Regions from separate parts of the Enterobacter sp. QK-SA4 genome, predicted to be linked through region 1. Evidence: predicted binding sites of a transcription regulator. Region 1 holds the regulator's gene; each other region holds the start of a gene.
The links. The regulator PurR, encoded in region 1, represses purine synthesis genes. The targets are predictions, from matches to a motif close to CANGCAAACGTTTGCNTG.

Region 1 (3,209 bases):
AGGGAGAAGAACAGCGCCACCATCGCAATCACGCCCAGCCCGGCCGTCGCCAGGAAGGACATACGCCAGCCGATCGCTTCCCCCAGCCAGGTTGCCGCAGGCACCCCGCCGATGTTGGCAATCGTTAGCCCCATAAACATGGTCGCCACGGCGCTCGCCTGCTTGTGTTTTGGCACCACGCTGGCTGCCACGACCGATCCCAGCCCGAAGAATGCGCCGTGATTAAGGCTGGTCAGAATACGCGATAGCATCAGGGTGGTGTAGTCTGGCGAAATGGCCGAAAGCACGTTGCCCAGGGTGAAAATCGCCATCAGGAAAATCAGCGCATTGCGGCGCGCGCGGTGCGAAAGCAGAAGCGTCGTCAGCGGCGCACCGACCATCACGCCGATAGCGTAGGCGCTAATTAACATCCCTGCCGCAGGGATAGAGACATCTACGCCCCGGGCAATAACAGGCAGTAACCCCATCGGGGAGAATTCAGTGGTGCCAATCCCAAAAGCGCCAATCGCCAGGGCCAGCAGGGGAAAATTGATTTTCATGCGTCAACTCCGGATGCCGTGTCATTTGGTGACACAGAACAAAGAAGCGGAAAGCATGACATCAATCACAAAAAATGAGAAGTTAACAAAATGGCAAAAGATTTTTGCCAGAGAAGTAACAATCCGGGGAGTCGGGAGGGAGAAGGCTCTCCCTCCGCGTAAATCAGTGCAGCGCAGCCGTCAGACCGGCCGCAACAATCAGAGCCAGCACAACAACGGTGGTGAACAGCGAAAACTTAAGATCGGAACTCATCAATTTTTCTCCTTTTAATCCCCACACGAAAAGTGAGCTTGCTCATTTTTGCACAGATTACGTCAAAAATCTTCCTGGATTTATACTGATAACCACTTTACCTCTTCCCCTTTTCATCAAGATAGGACAAAATTCCACGCTAAATTTATTAGCGTACCGGCCATTGACCCCCTCCTGACGTCCCGTGTCGTTTTCCCGGCGTGCCGCAATTCAAGATTGCGAGATAAGGGTGAGAGAAGGCAAACGTTTACCTTCAAGTTTTTCAGGAGCTTAGGATATGGTCTGGAGTGACATTTAATGGCAACAATTAAAGACGTAGCAAAACGCGCAAACGTTTCCACTACAACCGTATCACATGTAATTAACAAAACCCGCTTTGTGGCGGAAGAGACGCGCAACGCCGTCTGGGCAGCGATCAAAGAGCTGCACTATTCGCCAAGTGCGGTTGCGCGCAGCCTCAAGGTTAATCACACCAAGTCCATTGGATTACTGGCAACCAGCAGTGAAGCGGCCTATTTTGCCGAGATCATTGAAGCGGTCGAAAAGAACTGCTTCCAGAAAGGCTATACCCTGATTCTGGGCAACGCGTGGAACAGCATTGAAAAACAGCGTGCCTACCTGTCGATGATGGCGCAAAAGCGCGTTGATGGCCTGCTGGTGATGTGTTCCGAGTATCCGGAGTCCGTGCTGTCGATGCTGGAAGAGTATCGCCATATTCCGATGGTGGTGATGGACTGGGGCGAAGCGCGCGCAGACTTCACCGATTCCGTTATCGATAACGCCTTTGAAGGCGGCTATATGGCCGGTCGTTATTTGATCGAACGCGGTCACCGCGAGATTGGCGTGATCCCCGGTCCGCTGGAGCGCAACACCGGCGCGGGCCGTCTGGCCGGTTTTATGAAAGCGATGGAAGAAGCGTTGATCAACGTGCCGGAAAACTGGATTGTGCAGGGCGACTTTGAGCCGGAATCCGGCTACCGCGCGATGCAGCAGATCGTCTCCCAGCCTCACCGTCCAACCGCCGTCTTCTGCGGGGGCGACATCATGGCCATGGGCGCGCTCTGCGCTGCCGACGAGCTAGGCCTGCGCGTACCGCAGGATATTTCCGTGATCGGGTATGACAACGTGCGTAACGCGCGCTTCTTCACCCCGGCGCTGACCACCATTCACCAGCCAAAAGACTCGCTGGGCGAAACGGCCTTTAACATGCTGATGGACAGAATCGTCAACAAGCGTGAAGAGTCGCAGTCCATTGAAGTTCACCCGCGTCTTATCGAACGCCGTTCCGTTGCGGATGGTCCGTTCCGCGACTACCGTCGTTAATCGCTTTACGGGGGCCAGCTACGCTGGCTCCCGTAACCATTCCCGGTTCAGCGTTTCGCTGTCTCCCAGATAATCCAGCAGCCAGGCCATAGCAGGCGAGACATCATTTTGCTGCCATGTGAGGCAGCAGGCCGCATCCGGGAACGGATTCTCCAGCGTCAGCTCAACCCACTCTCCGGTATCGATGCGCGGACGCGCGAAATGAACGGGCACCATCGCGACGCACAGCCCGGCGCTGAGGCACGTCGCCGACGATTCCCAGTCAGGGGCCACCACCCGCCGCTGGTTGTCGAGAAGCCAGGTGATACGCTTGGGCAATGAACGGGACGTATCCTCCAGCACCAGCGACGGCCAGTTGCGCAGCGTGTCATCGCTCAGCGGCCCTTCCATCGCCGCCAGCGGATGATCGCTTGCCACCACGCATTTCCAGCTCAGCATTCCCATATCGCGAAAAGCGTAACGTCCCCCGACCGGGATCGCCTGCGTGGCCCCAATCGCCATCTCTGCCCTGCCGTCCGCCAGCGCATCCCAGACGCCGTTAAACACCTCCTGCGAGACCCGCAGCTCGACGTCAGAAAAATGACGGTAGAAATCGACGATCATCTGCCGGGTGCGCTCGGGTTTAACAATGTTATCCACCGCGATGGAAAGATGTCCCCGCCAGCCGTTAGCGATCTGCTGACACTGTTCGCGGGTGATCTGCATTTTTTTGATAACAGAACGCCCTTCTTTCAAAAACCACGCGCCTGCGGGCGTTAATTCCACATCGCGATGCCGCCGTTCAAACAGCGGAACCGCCAGCCACTCCTCCAGCTGGCGCACCGTGTAGCTGATGGCCGAAGGGACGCGGTGCAGCTCCTGCGCCGCACCGCTAAAGCTGCCGTTACGCGCAACAGCATCGACCACTTCAAGAGAATAATCTGACCACATTTTCTGCCTGCAAAATTTTTGAATGCACCCGCCAAATATTAGCGTTTCACAAGCGGCTTTGCACTCCCTACACTCAGCGCCAATGTATACCTGCCTCCTCAGGAGAATAAAATAATGCAACCCAGGAACGGTTTTTTAGTCTGGCTCGGCGGCTTGAGCGTGCT
Region 2 (3,209 bases), 1.9 Mb from region 1:
CGCGCAGACATTACATCCGATTGCCGGACAAGGGTTCAACCTTGGCCTGCGTGATGTCATGAGCCTGGCGGAAATCCTTGCTCAGGCGTGGGGTGAGCAAAAAGACTGTGGCGCATACCCGGTGCTAAGCCATTACCAGAAGCGACGTCAGGCCGATAAAGAGGCGACAATCGGCGTTACCGACGGCTTAGTCCATCTCTTTGCCAATCGCTGGGCGCCGCTGGTTGCGGGTCGCAACCTCGGGCTGATGGCGATGGAATTATTCATTCCGGCACGTGACGTGCTGGCGCAGCGGACTCTTGGTTGGGTCGCGCGTTAAGGAGTTATCACCGTGCAAAATGTTGATGTCGCCATCGTTGGCGGCGGTATGGTTGGACTGGCGCTGGCCTGCGGTTTACAGGGCAGCGGCCTGCGCGTGGCGGTGCTGGAGCAAAAGCAGCCTCAGGCAGTTGCGCCAGATGCCCCGCCGGAACTCCGCGTCTCGGCGATCAATGCCGCCAGCGAGAAATTGCTGACGCACCTTGGCGTCTGGGCAGATATTGTGGCGCAGCGCGCCAGCTGCTATCACGGCATGGAAGTGTGGGATAAAGACAGCTTTGGTCATATTGCTTTTGATGATGAAAGCATGGGCTATAGCCATCTGGGCCATATCATCGAAAACGCGGTGATCCACCACGCGCTGTGGCAGAAAGCACAGCAGTGCAGTGACGTGACCCTGATTGCGCCTGCGCAGATCCAGCAGGTGGCATGGGGCGAAAACGAGGCGTTTATCACCCTGCAGAGCGGCGACATGCTGACCGCGCGTCTGGTGGTCGGCGCTGACGGTGCCAACTCCTGGCTGCGTAATAAAGCCGATATCCCGCTGACCTTCTGGGACTATCGTCATCACGCGCTGGTGGCAACGATCCGAACAGAGGAGCCGCACGGCGGCGTGGCGCGGCAGATTTTCCACAACGACGGCATTCTGGCGTTCCTGCCGCTTGCCGATCCGTACCTGTGCTCGATTGTCTGGTCCCTGGTGCCTGAAAAAGCCCAGCTGATGCAGGAGGCGACGCTGGATGCCTTTAACCAGGCGCTGTGCATGGCGTTTGATAACCGCCTTGGCTTATGCGCCCTTGAAAGCGAGCGGCAGGTGTTCCCGTTAACCGGCCGCTACGCGCGTCAGTTTGCGGCGCACCGTCTGGCGCTGGTCGGTGATGCGGCGCATACCATTCATCCGCTGGCCGGGCAGGGCGTCAACCTTGGCTTTATGGACGCGGCGGAGCTGGTTGAGGAACTGCGTCGCCTGCACCGCGAAGGCAAAGATATCGGTCAGCATCTGTACCTGCGTCGCTACGAGCGTAGCCGCAAGCACAGTGCGGCGATGATGCTGGCGGGCATGCAGGGCTTCCGCGAGCTGTTTGCCGGCGCGAATCCGGCGAAAAAACTGCTGCGCGATATTGGTCTTAAACTGGCTGATACGCTTCCTGGCGTCAAACCTCAACTTCTTCGCCAGGCGATGGGTCTTAACGATCTTCCCTACTGGTTACGCTAATCTCGATCCCCGTCACACTTTATTTTCCCGGCCTCTGCGCCGGGGAAATTCCCTCGTTTGAAATATTCTAATTTCACGTCATTTTTCGCATTAGAAAATCTAATCTGTGAGATTTTATGTTACGGAAATTCGGCCCGTTTTTCCGCACGAAATATCACCATGTGCTAAATCCTGTTAGATCATTGTTAATTTTGTGCCGGGTTAATCGCATTTTTCCAGTGAATAACTCTGTAGGCTTTTTAGCGTTTTTTGGTCATAAGCTAATGTGATGACCCGTTTTACCTTATGGTTAACCGCCGGTTTAGGTGGTAAGTTCGGGTAAAAGAGAACGTTTGCGTCGGCGCCAGGTAACGGGGCCGACACCGGGTTTCACGGTGAATTTTTCAACGAGGACAAGATGGCTCAACAGACTCCTTTGTACGAACAACACGTGTTTTGCGGCGCCCGCATGGTGGACTTTCATGGCTGGATGATGCCGCTGCACTACGGCTCGCAGATTGATGAGCACCACGCGGTGCGCACCGATGCCGGTATGTTCGACGTGTCCCACATGACGATTGTCGATCTGCGCGGCAGCCGCACCCGGGAGTTTTTGCGTTATCTGCTGGCAAATGACGTTGCCAAACTGAAGACGCCGGGTAAAGCGCTCTACACCGGCATGCTGAATGCCTCGGGCGGCGTGATTGATGACCTTATCGTCTACTACTTCACTGAAGATTTCTTCCGCCTCGTTGTCAACTCCGCCACCCGCGAAAAAGACCTCTCCTGGATCACCCAACACGCCGAACCTTATGCCATCGACATCACCGTCCGTGACGACCTGTCGCTGATCGCCGTACAGGGGCCGAACGCGCAGGCGAAAGCCGCGTCTCTGTTTAACGACGAGCAACGCAAAGCAACCGAAGGCATGAAGCCGTTCTTCGGCGTGCAGGCGGGCGATCTGTTTATCGTCACCACCGGCTACACCGGTGAAGCGGGCTACGAAATTGCCATGCCGAACGAGAAGGCCGCTGATTTCTGGCGTGCGCTGGTGGAAGCGGGCGTGAAGCCTGCGGGTCTGGGCGCGCGCGATACGCTGCGTCTGGAAGCGGGGATGAACCTCTACGGTCAGGAGATGGACGAAGGCGTCTCTCCGCTGGCCGCCAATATGGGCTGGACCATCGCGTGGGAACCGGCTGACCGTGACTTTATTGGTCGTGAAGCGCTGGAGATGCAGCGTGAGAAGGGCACTGAACAGCTGGTGGGTCTGGTGATGACCGAGAAGGGCGTGCTGCGCGGTGAACTGCCGGTGCGCTTTACCGATGCTGACGGCAATCCTCGCGAAGGCGTGATCACCAGCGGTACCTTCTCCCCGACGCTGGGCTACAGTATTGCACTGGCACGCGTGCCGGCGGGCATTGGCGAAACGGCGGTCGTGCAAATCCGCAACCGCGAAATGCCGGTCAACGTGACCAAACCGATTTTTGTTCGCGCCGGTAAGCCGGTCGCCTAATCATTTTTATCAGGAGAACTTCAATGAGCAATGTGCCAGCAGAACTGAAATACAGCAAAGAACACGAGTGGCTGCGCAAAGAGGCGGACGGCACTTACACCGTAGGGATCACCGAGCACGCGCAAGAGCTGCTGGGCGACATGGTGTTTGTTGACCTGCCTGAGGTGGGCACGACCGTTAGCG
Region 3 (3,209 bases), 1.6 Mb from region 1:
AGACTGTTGCGGTGAGTTCTACTCGTTGTGCCATAAACTGCTTCTTCGTTTAACGTTGGGTTTTACGGCTTTGCCGTTTAATATAGTGTGCTATTGTAGCTGGTCTTAATCGGGAGCAGGAACAGAGTTTCTCCCGGACAAACATTTGAGGAAAGTCAAAACGTCATGACGCGCATGAAATATCTGGTGGCAGCGGCCACGTTGAGCCTGGCTTTGGTGGGCTGCTCCGGTTCAAATGAACAGGTCCCTGACAATCCGCCGAATGAAATCTATGCGACTGCACAACAAAAGTTGCAGGACGGTAACTGGAAACAGGCGATAACGCAACTGGAAGCGTTGGATAATCGCTATCCATTTGGTCCGTATTCGCAGCAGGTACAGTTAGATCTCATCTACGCATACTATAAAAATGCCGATCTGCCGCTGGCTCAGGCAACCATCGATCGTTTCATGCGTCTGAACCCGACTCATCCTAACATCGACTACGTGATGTACATGCGCGGCCTCACCAACATGGCGCTGGACGACAGTGCGCTGCAGGGCTTCTTCGGCGTGGATCGTTCCGACCGTGACCCGCAGCATGCGCGTGATGCCTTCAATGACTTCTCCAAACTGGTGCGCGGCTATCCGAACAGTCAGTACGTGACTGACGCCACCAAACGTCTGGTGTTCCTGAAAGATCGTCTGGCGAAATATGAATACTCTGTAGCGGAATACTATACCCGCCGTGGCGCATGGGTTGCCGTTGTTAACCGCGTAGAAGGTATGCTGCGTGATTATCCGGATACCCAGGCAACGCGCGATGGCCTGAAGCTGATGGAAAATGCTTACCGTCAGATGCAGATGACCGCTCAGGCTGAAAAAGTGGCGAAAATCATCGCCGCGAACAGCAGCAACACCTGATATTGCCTCAATGCAAAACGGCAGCCCGAAGGCTGCCGTTTTTTTATTCATTTTAGCGCGTCGCTGAAGCGCTTAAGCCTCAACACATCCAGTCAACTATGGCCCCAATTTTTACCTTCGACAAGGTAAATCTCACTTCTTCCTGCCCAGCCTCACAAAAAAGATTCCCTGACAAAAACCGACAAAATAACGTGATCTAAATCACACATTTTGACATTAGGTCGGGTATGCTGGAATCACCAAGACGGAAAGACAAGAGGTAAAATTTATGACAATGAACATTACCAGTAAACAAATGGAAATTACTCCGGCAATCCGCCAGCACGTCGCAGACCGTCTCGCCAAACTGGATAAATGGCAAACTCATTTGATTAATCCACATATCATCCTGTCCAAGGAGCCTCAGGGTTTCATCGCTGACGCAACTATCAATACTCCAAACGGCCATCTGGTCGCCAGCGCAAAACACGAGGATATGTACACCGCTATTAACGATTTGATCAACAAGCTGGAACGGCAGCTCAATAAAGTGCAACACAAAGGTGAAGCCCGTCGCGCCGCAACATCGGTGAAAGACGCCAGCTTCGCGGAAGAAGTTGAAGAAGAGTAATCCTTTAAATTGAGTGTACCGCCAACGCGCCTTCGGGCGCGTTTTTTGTTTTTTATTGACAGGGTGAAAACAGTGCGGGTACTTTAACGGTATCAATCACAGGATGACTTTATGAAACTTACGCCGTTCTTCTTCGCATTCTTTTTTACCTTCCCCTGAACGGGAGGCATTTCGTCGTGTGATAAAGAATGCGAAGACGAACAACAAGGCCTCCCACACCGGGGGGCCTTTTTTATTGATAACGATAAAATGAGACAGACAACACTATGACACCGGAAAACCCGTTACTGGATCTGCGAGTAAAAATCAGCGCGCTGGATGAGAAACTGCTGGCGCTGCTGGCCGAACGCCGCGCGCTTGCCGTTGAAGTGGGCAAAGCCAAGCTGGACTCCCATCGCCCGGTACGAGATATCGACCGCGAGCGTGATCTGCTGGAACGTCTTATTCAGCTCGGCAAAGCGCATCACCTCGATGCCCACTACATCACCCGGTTGTTCCAGCTCATCATCGAAGACTCCGTTCTCACTCAGCAAGCGTTACTCCAGCAGCATCTGAACAAAACCAATCCGCACTCTGCGCGTATCGCCTTCCTCGGTCCGAAAGGCTCTTATTCTCACCTGGCCGCCCGTCAGTATGCCGCACGCCATTTCGAAGAATTTATTGAGAGCGGCTGCGCGAAGTTTGCCGACATATTTAATCAGGTTGAGACCGGCCAGGCGGATTACGCCGTCGTACCGATTGAAAACACCAGCTCCGGCGCTATCAACGACGTTTACGATTTGCTGCAGCACACCAGCCTGTCGCTGGTTGGCGAGCTGACGATCCCTATCGATCACTGCGTGCTGGTCGCCGGCTCAACGGACCTGAGCAAGATCGAAACGGTCTACAGTCATCCACAGCCGTTCCAGCAGTGCAGCCAGTTCCTGAACCGCTATCCGAACTGGAAAATTGAGTACACCGAAAGCACCTCGGCGGCGATGGAAAAAGTGGCGCAGGCTAACTCCCCAACCGTCGCCGCGCTCGGCAGCGAAGCAGGCGGGGCGCTGTATGGTTTACAGGTGCTGGAACGCAACCTGGCGAACCAGACGCAAAATATCACCCGTTTCGTGGTGCTGGCACGCAAGGCAATCAATGTGTCTGACCAGGTGCCGGCCAAAACCACGCTGCTGATGGCGACCGGCCAACAGGCCGGTGCGCTGGTTGAAGCCCTGCTGGTGCTGCGTAATCACAACCTGATCATGACCAGGCTGGAATCACGCCCAATCCACGGTAACCCATGGGAAGAGATGTTTTATCTTGATATCCAGGCCAACCTGGAATCTGCTTCCATGCAGAAAGCCCTGCGCGAACTGGGCGAGATCACGCGCTCCATGAAAGTGCTGGGCTGCTATCCGAGCGAGAACGTGGTCCCGGTTGACCCGGCTTAACGTTCGATGAATCGGCTTTTCTTCATCCCTGCCACGTTCACGGGCAGGGTGAAGATGCCGCCGGAGAGCGGATACTTCGCCACCTCGTCCGCATCCATATTTTCCCGCGTGGTGGTAATAAACAGCGTTTTCATGTCATCGCCGCCAAAGCAGACCATCGTCGGGCAACGCACCGGCATGCGGTATTCTTCCAGCTGCTCCCCTTGCGGAGAAAAACGCGCAATACGCCAGCCGTCAAACAGCGCGCTCCAGTAGCAGCCTTCCACATC
Region 4 (3,209 bases), 1.3 Mb from region 1:
ACCGGATCGTGAAAGCATTGGCCGCGAGAAGGCAGGTATTTTCCGGGCGAATAAACCCGCCGTGGTCGGCGAACCGGACATGCCGTACACCATTGCTGACGTGGCAAACGAGAAGGGCGCGCGTCTGCTGCGCCGCGGCGTTGACTGGCAGTATGAGGTTCAGGATAACGGCTGGCGCTTCAGCGATGGGCAGGGCGCCCTGGACAACCTGCCGCTGCCGCAGGTGCCGCAGCCGAACGCGGCAACCGCGCTGGCGGCACTGCGCGCCAGCGGCCTCGTGGTCAGCGAGCGGGCGATCCGCGACGGTATTCAGAGCGCAATTCTGCCCGGGCGTTTCCAGATTGTCAGCGAGTCACCGCGCCTGATTCTGGACGTGGCGCATAACCCGCATGCGGCGGCGTATCTCGCGGGACGTCTCAAATCGTTACCAAAAACCGGGCACGTGCTGGCGGTTATCGGTATGCTTCATGATAAAGATATCGGCGGGACGCTGGCCTGCATGGAGAGTGTGGTCGATAGCTGGTATTGTGCTCCTCTGGAGGGGCCGCGCGGCGCGACGGCTGAGCAGCTGATGGAACATCTCGGCAAAGGCGCAATCTATAGTAGCGTGGCTCAGGCCTGGCATGCCGCGATGGCGGATGCTAAACCAGAAGATACCGTGCTGGTGTGTGGTTCATTCCACACGGTGGCACATGTCATGGAAGTGATGGACGCGGGGAGAACCGGTGGCGAGTAAGTTTCAGAACCGTTTAACAGGAACCATTGTGCTGGTCGCGCTCGGGGTGATTATTCTCCCGGGTCTGCTCGACGGGCAGAAAAAGCATTATCAGGATGAGTTTGCCGCTATTCCGCTGGTGCCGAAACCGGGTGACCGCGATGAGCCTGATATGCTGCCAGCGGCGACGCAGGCGCTGCCTGCTCAGCCTCCGGAAGGGGCGGCGGAAGAGGTGCGTGCAGGCGATGCCGCCGCACCGTCGCTCGATCCGTCACGCCTGGCGGCAGCGAGCAGCAGCGATATCGATCCGGTGCCGGTAGAGCAGCCTAAACCTGTTGAAAAACCGAAGCCGGTTGAGAAGCCGCAGCCGCAGTCGAAACCGCAGCGGGATAAAGCCGCAGAGCAGCTGGCTGCCGCGTCAGAAACCCCGCCGCCGGCAAAACAAGACGCGGCGCCGACCGGAAAAGCTTACGTTGTGCAGCTCGGCGCGCTGAAAAACGCCGATAAGGTCAACGAGGTCGTGAGCAAACTGCGCAGTGCGGGATATCGTGTTTACACTTCACCTTCCACGCCGGTGCAGGGTAAAATTACCCGTATCCTCGTGGGGCCAGAAGCGTCCAAAGATAAGCTTAAAGGTTCGCTCGGTGAGCTGAAGCAGATCTCCGGCCTGAGCGGTGTGGTGATGGGCTACAGCGCGAACTGATAAGATCTACCCCTCACCCTAACCCTCTCCCCAGAGGGGCGAGGGGATGGTTTGCTCCCTCTCCCTTGAGGGAGAGGGCTGGGGTGAGGGGGAATGGCAGACGTCCAAAGAGACGTAATGAGCCAACGGCGTTGAACATTTTTTCAGCGCCTTTTTTATTTACGCGCGGGAAGGAAATCCCTACGCAAACGTTTTCTTTTTCTGTTAGAATTCGCCCCGAACTGGATGACAGGGCGTTAAATCGTGGGACACATATGGTCTGGATTGATTACGCCATCATTGCGGTGATTGGTTTTTCCTGTCTGGTTAGCCTGATCCGTGGCTTTGTTCGTGAAGCGTTATCGCTGGTAACCTGGGGTTGTGCTTTCTTTGTTGCCAGTCATTACTACACTTACCTGTCTGTCTGGTTCACGGGCTTTGAAGATGAACTGGTCCGAAACGGAATTGCCATCGCGGTGCTGTTTATCGCAACGCTGATTGTCGGCGCTATCGTGAATTACGTGATAGGTCAGCTGGTCGAGAAAACCGGTCTGTCAGGAACGGACAGGGTGCTCGGGATCTGTTTCGGAGCGTTACGAGGCGTGCTGATTGTGGCCGCGATCCTGTTCTTCCTGGATACCTTCACCGGGTTCTCCAAAAGCGAAGACTGGCAGAAATCGCAGCTCATTCCAGAGTTCAGCTTCATCATCAGATGGTTCTTTGACTATCTGCAAAGCTCGTCGAGTTTTTTGCCCAGGGCATAAACCCTGAGATGTGGCTTAACGAGGAAAAGACGAATGTGCGGTATTGTCGGTATCGCCGGTTTCATGCCGGTAAACCAGTCGATTTATGACGCGTTAACGGTGCTTCAGCACCGTGGGCAGGATGCTGCGGGTATCATCACCATTGATGCAAACAACTGCTTCCGTTTACGCAAGGCCAATGGCCTGGTAAACGATGTGTTTGAAGCCCGCCATATGCAGCGTCTGCAAGGTAATATGGGGATCGGTCACGTTCGTTATCCTACTGCTGGCAGTTCCAGCGCCTCTGAGGCACAGCCTTTCTACGTCAACTCACCGTATGGCATCACCCTTGCTCATAACGGCAACCTGACCAACGCGCATGAGCTGCGTAAAAAGCTGTTCGAAGAGAAACGTCGCCACATTAACACCACCTCTGATTCTGAAATCCTGCTCAATGTGTTCGCCAGCGAGCTGGATAACTTCCGTCACTACCCGCTGGAAGCAGACAACATCTTTGCTGCCATTGCCGCGACCAACCGCCAGATCCGCGGCGCGTACGCCTGCGTGGCGATGATTATCGGTCACGGCATGGTGGCCTTCCGCGATCCAAACGGCATTCGTCCCCTGGTGCTCGGTAAGCGCGACCTCGGCGATGGCCGTACCGAATACATGGTTGCCTCTGAGAGCGTGGCGCTGGATACCCTGGGCTTCGAGTTCCTGCGTGACGTTGCGCCGGGCGAAGCGGTCTATATCACCGAGAAGGGCCAGCTGTTTACCCGCCAGTGTGCCGATAATCCGGTCAGCAACCCGTGCCTGTTTGAATACGTTTACTTCGCCCGCCCGGATTCCTTCATCGACAAGATTTCCGTCTACAGCGCGCGCGTCAACATGGGCACGAAGCTGGGCGAGAAAATTGCCCGCGAGTGGGACGATCTCGACATCGACGTGGTTATTCCTATCCCGGAAACCTCCTGCGATATCGCGCTGGAGATCGCCCGCATTCTGGATAAGCCATACCGTCAGGGCTTCGTGAAGAACCGCTACGTTGGCCGCACCTTTATCATGCCGG

Region 2: a site for PurR is predicted at 1,856-1,873, ahead of gcvT (glycine cleavage system aminomethyltransferase GcvT). Genes of this name have one in related genera too.
Region 3: a site for PurR is predicted at 1,057-1,074, ahead of raiA (ribosome-associated translation inhibitor RaiA). Genes of this name have one in related genera too.
Region 4: a site for PurR is predicted at 1,600-1,617, ahead of cvpA (colicin V production protein). Genes of this name have one in related genera too.

What each region holds. Positions count from the first base shown of each region.
Region 1 covers NZ_JBXFXH010000007.1:2,752,795-2,756,003, forward strand. The annotation lists gene AC1VYI_RS14760 (MFS transporter) at 1-539, opposite strand, end outside; gene cydH (cytochrome bd-I oxidase subunit CydH) at 703-792, opposite strand; gene purR (HTH-type transcriptional repressor PurR) at 1,090-2,115, shown strand; gene punR (DNA-binding transcriptional activator PunR) at 2,134-3,045, opposite strand; gene punC (purine nucleoside transporter PunC) at 3,160-3,209, shown strand, end outside.
Region 2 covers NZ_JBXFXH010000007.1:882,034-885,242, forward strand. The annotation lists gene ubiH (2-octaprenyl-6-methoxyphenyl hydroxylase) at 1-319, shown strand, start outside; gene ubiI (FAD-dependent 2-octaprenylphenol hydroxylase) at 332-1,534, shown strand; gene gcvT (glycine cleavage system aminomethyltransferase GcvT) at 1,932-3,026, shown strand; gene gcvH (glycine cleavage system protein GcvH) at 3,050-3,209, shown strand, end outside.
Region 3 covers NZ_JBXFXH010000007.1:1,166,911-1,170,119, reverse strand. The annotation lists gene rluD (23S rRNA pseudouridine(1911/1915/1917) synthase RluD) at 1-34, opposite strand, end outside; gene bamD (outer membrane protein assembly factor BamD) at 166-903, shown strand; gene raiA (ribosome-associated translation inhibitor RaiA) at 1,172-1,513, shown strand; Phe leader region at 1,624-1,749, shown strand; gene pheL (pheA operon leader peptide PheL) at 1,625-1,672, shown strand; gene pheA (bifunctional chorismate mutase/prephenate dehydratase) at 1,780-2,940, shown strand; gene AC1VYI_RS07240 (SMP-30/gluconolactonase/LRE family protein) at 2,937-3,209, opposite strand, start outside.
Region 4 covers NZ_JBXFXH010000007.1:1,430,621-1,433,829, forward strand. The annotation lists gene folC (bifunctional tetrahydrofolate synthase/dihydrofolate synthase) at 1-736, shown strand, start outside; gene dedD (cell division protein DedD) at 726-1,418, shown strand; gene cvpA (colicin V production protein) at 1,673-2,161, shown strand; gene purF (amidophosphoribosyltransferase) at 2,195-3,209, shown strand, end outside.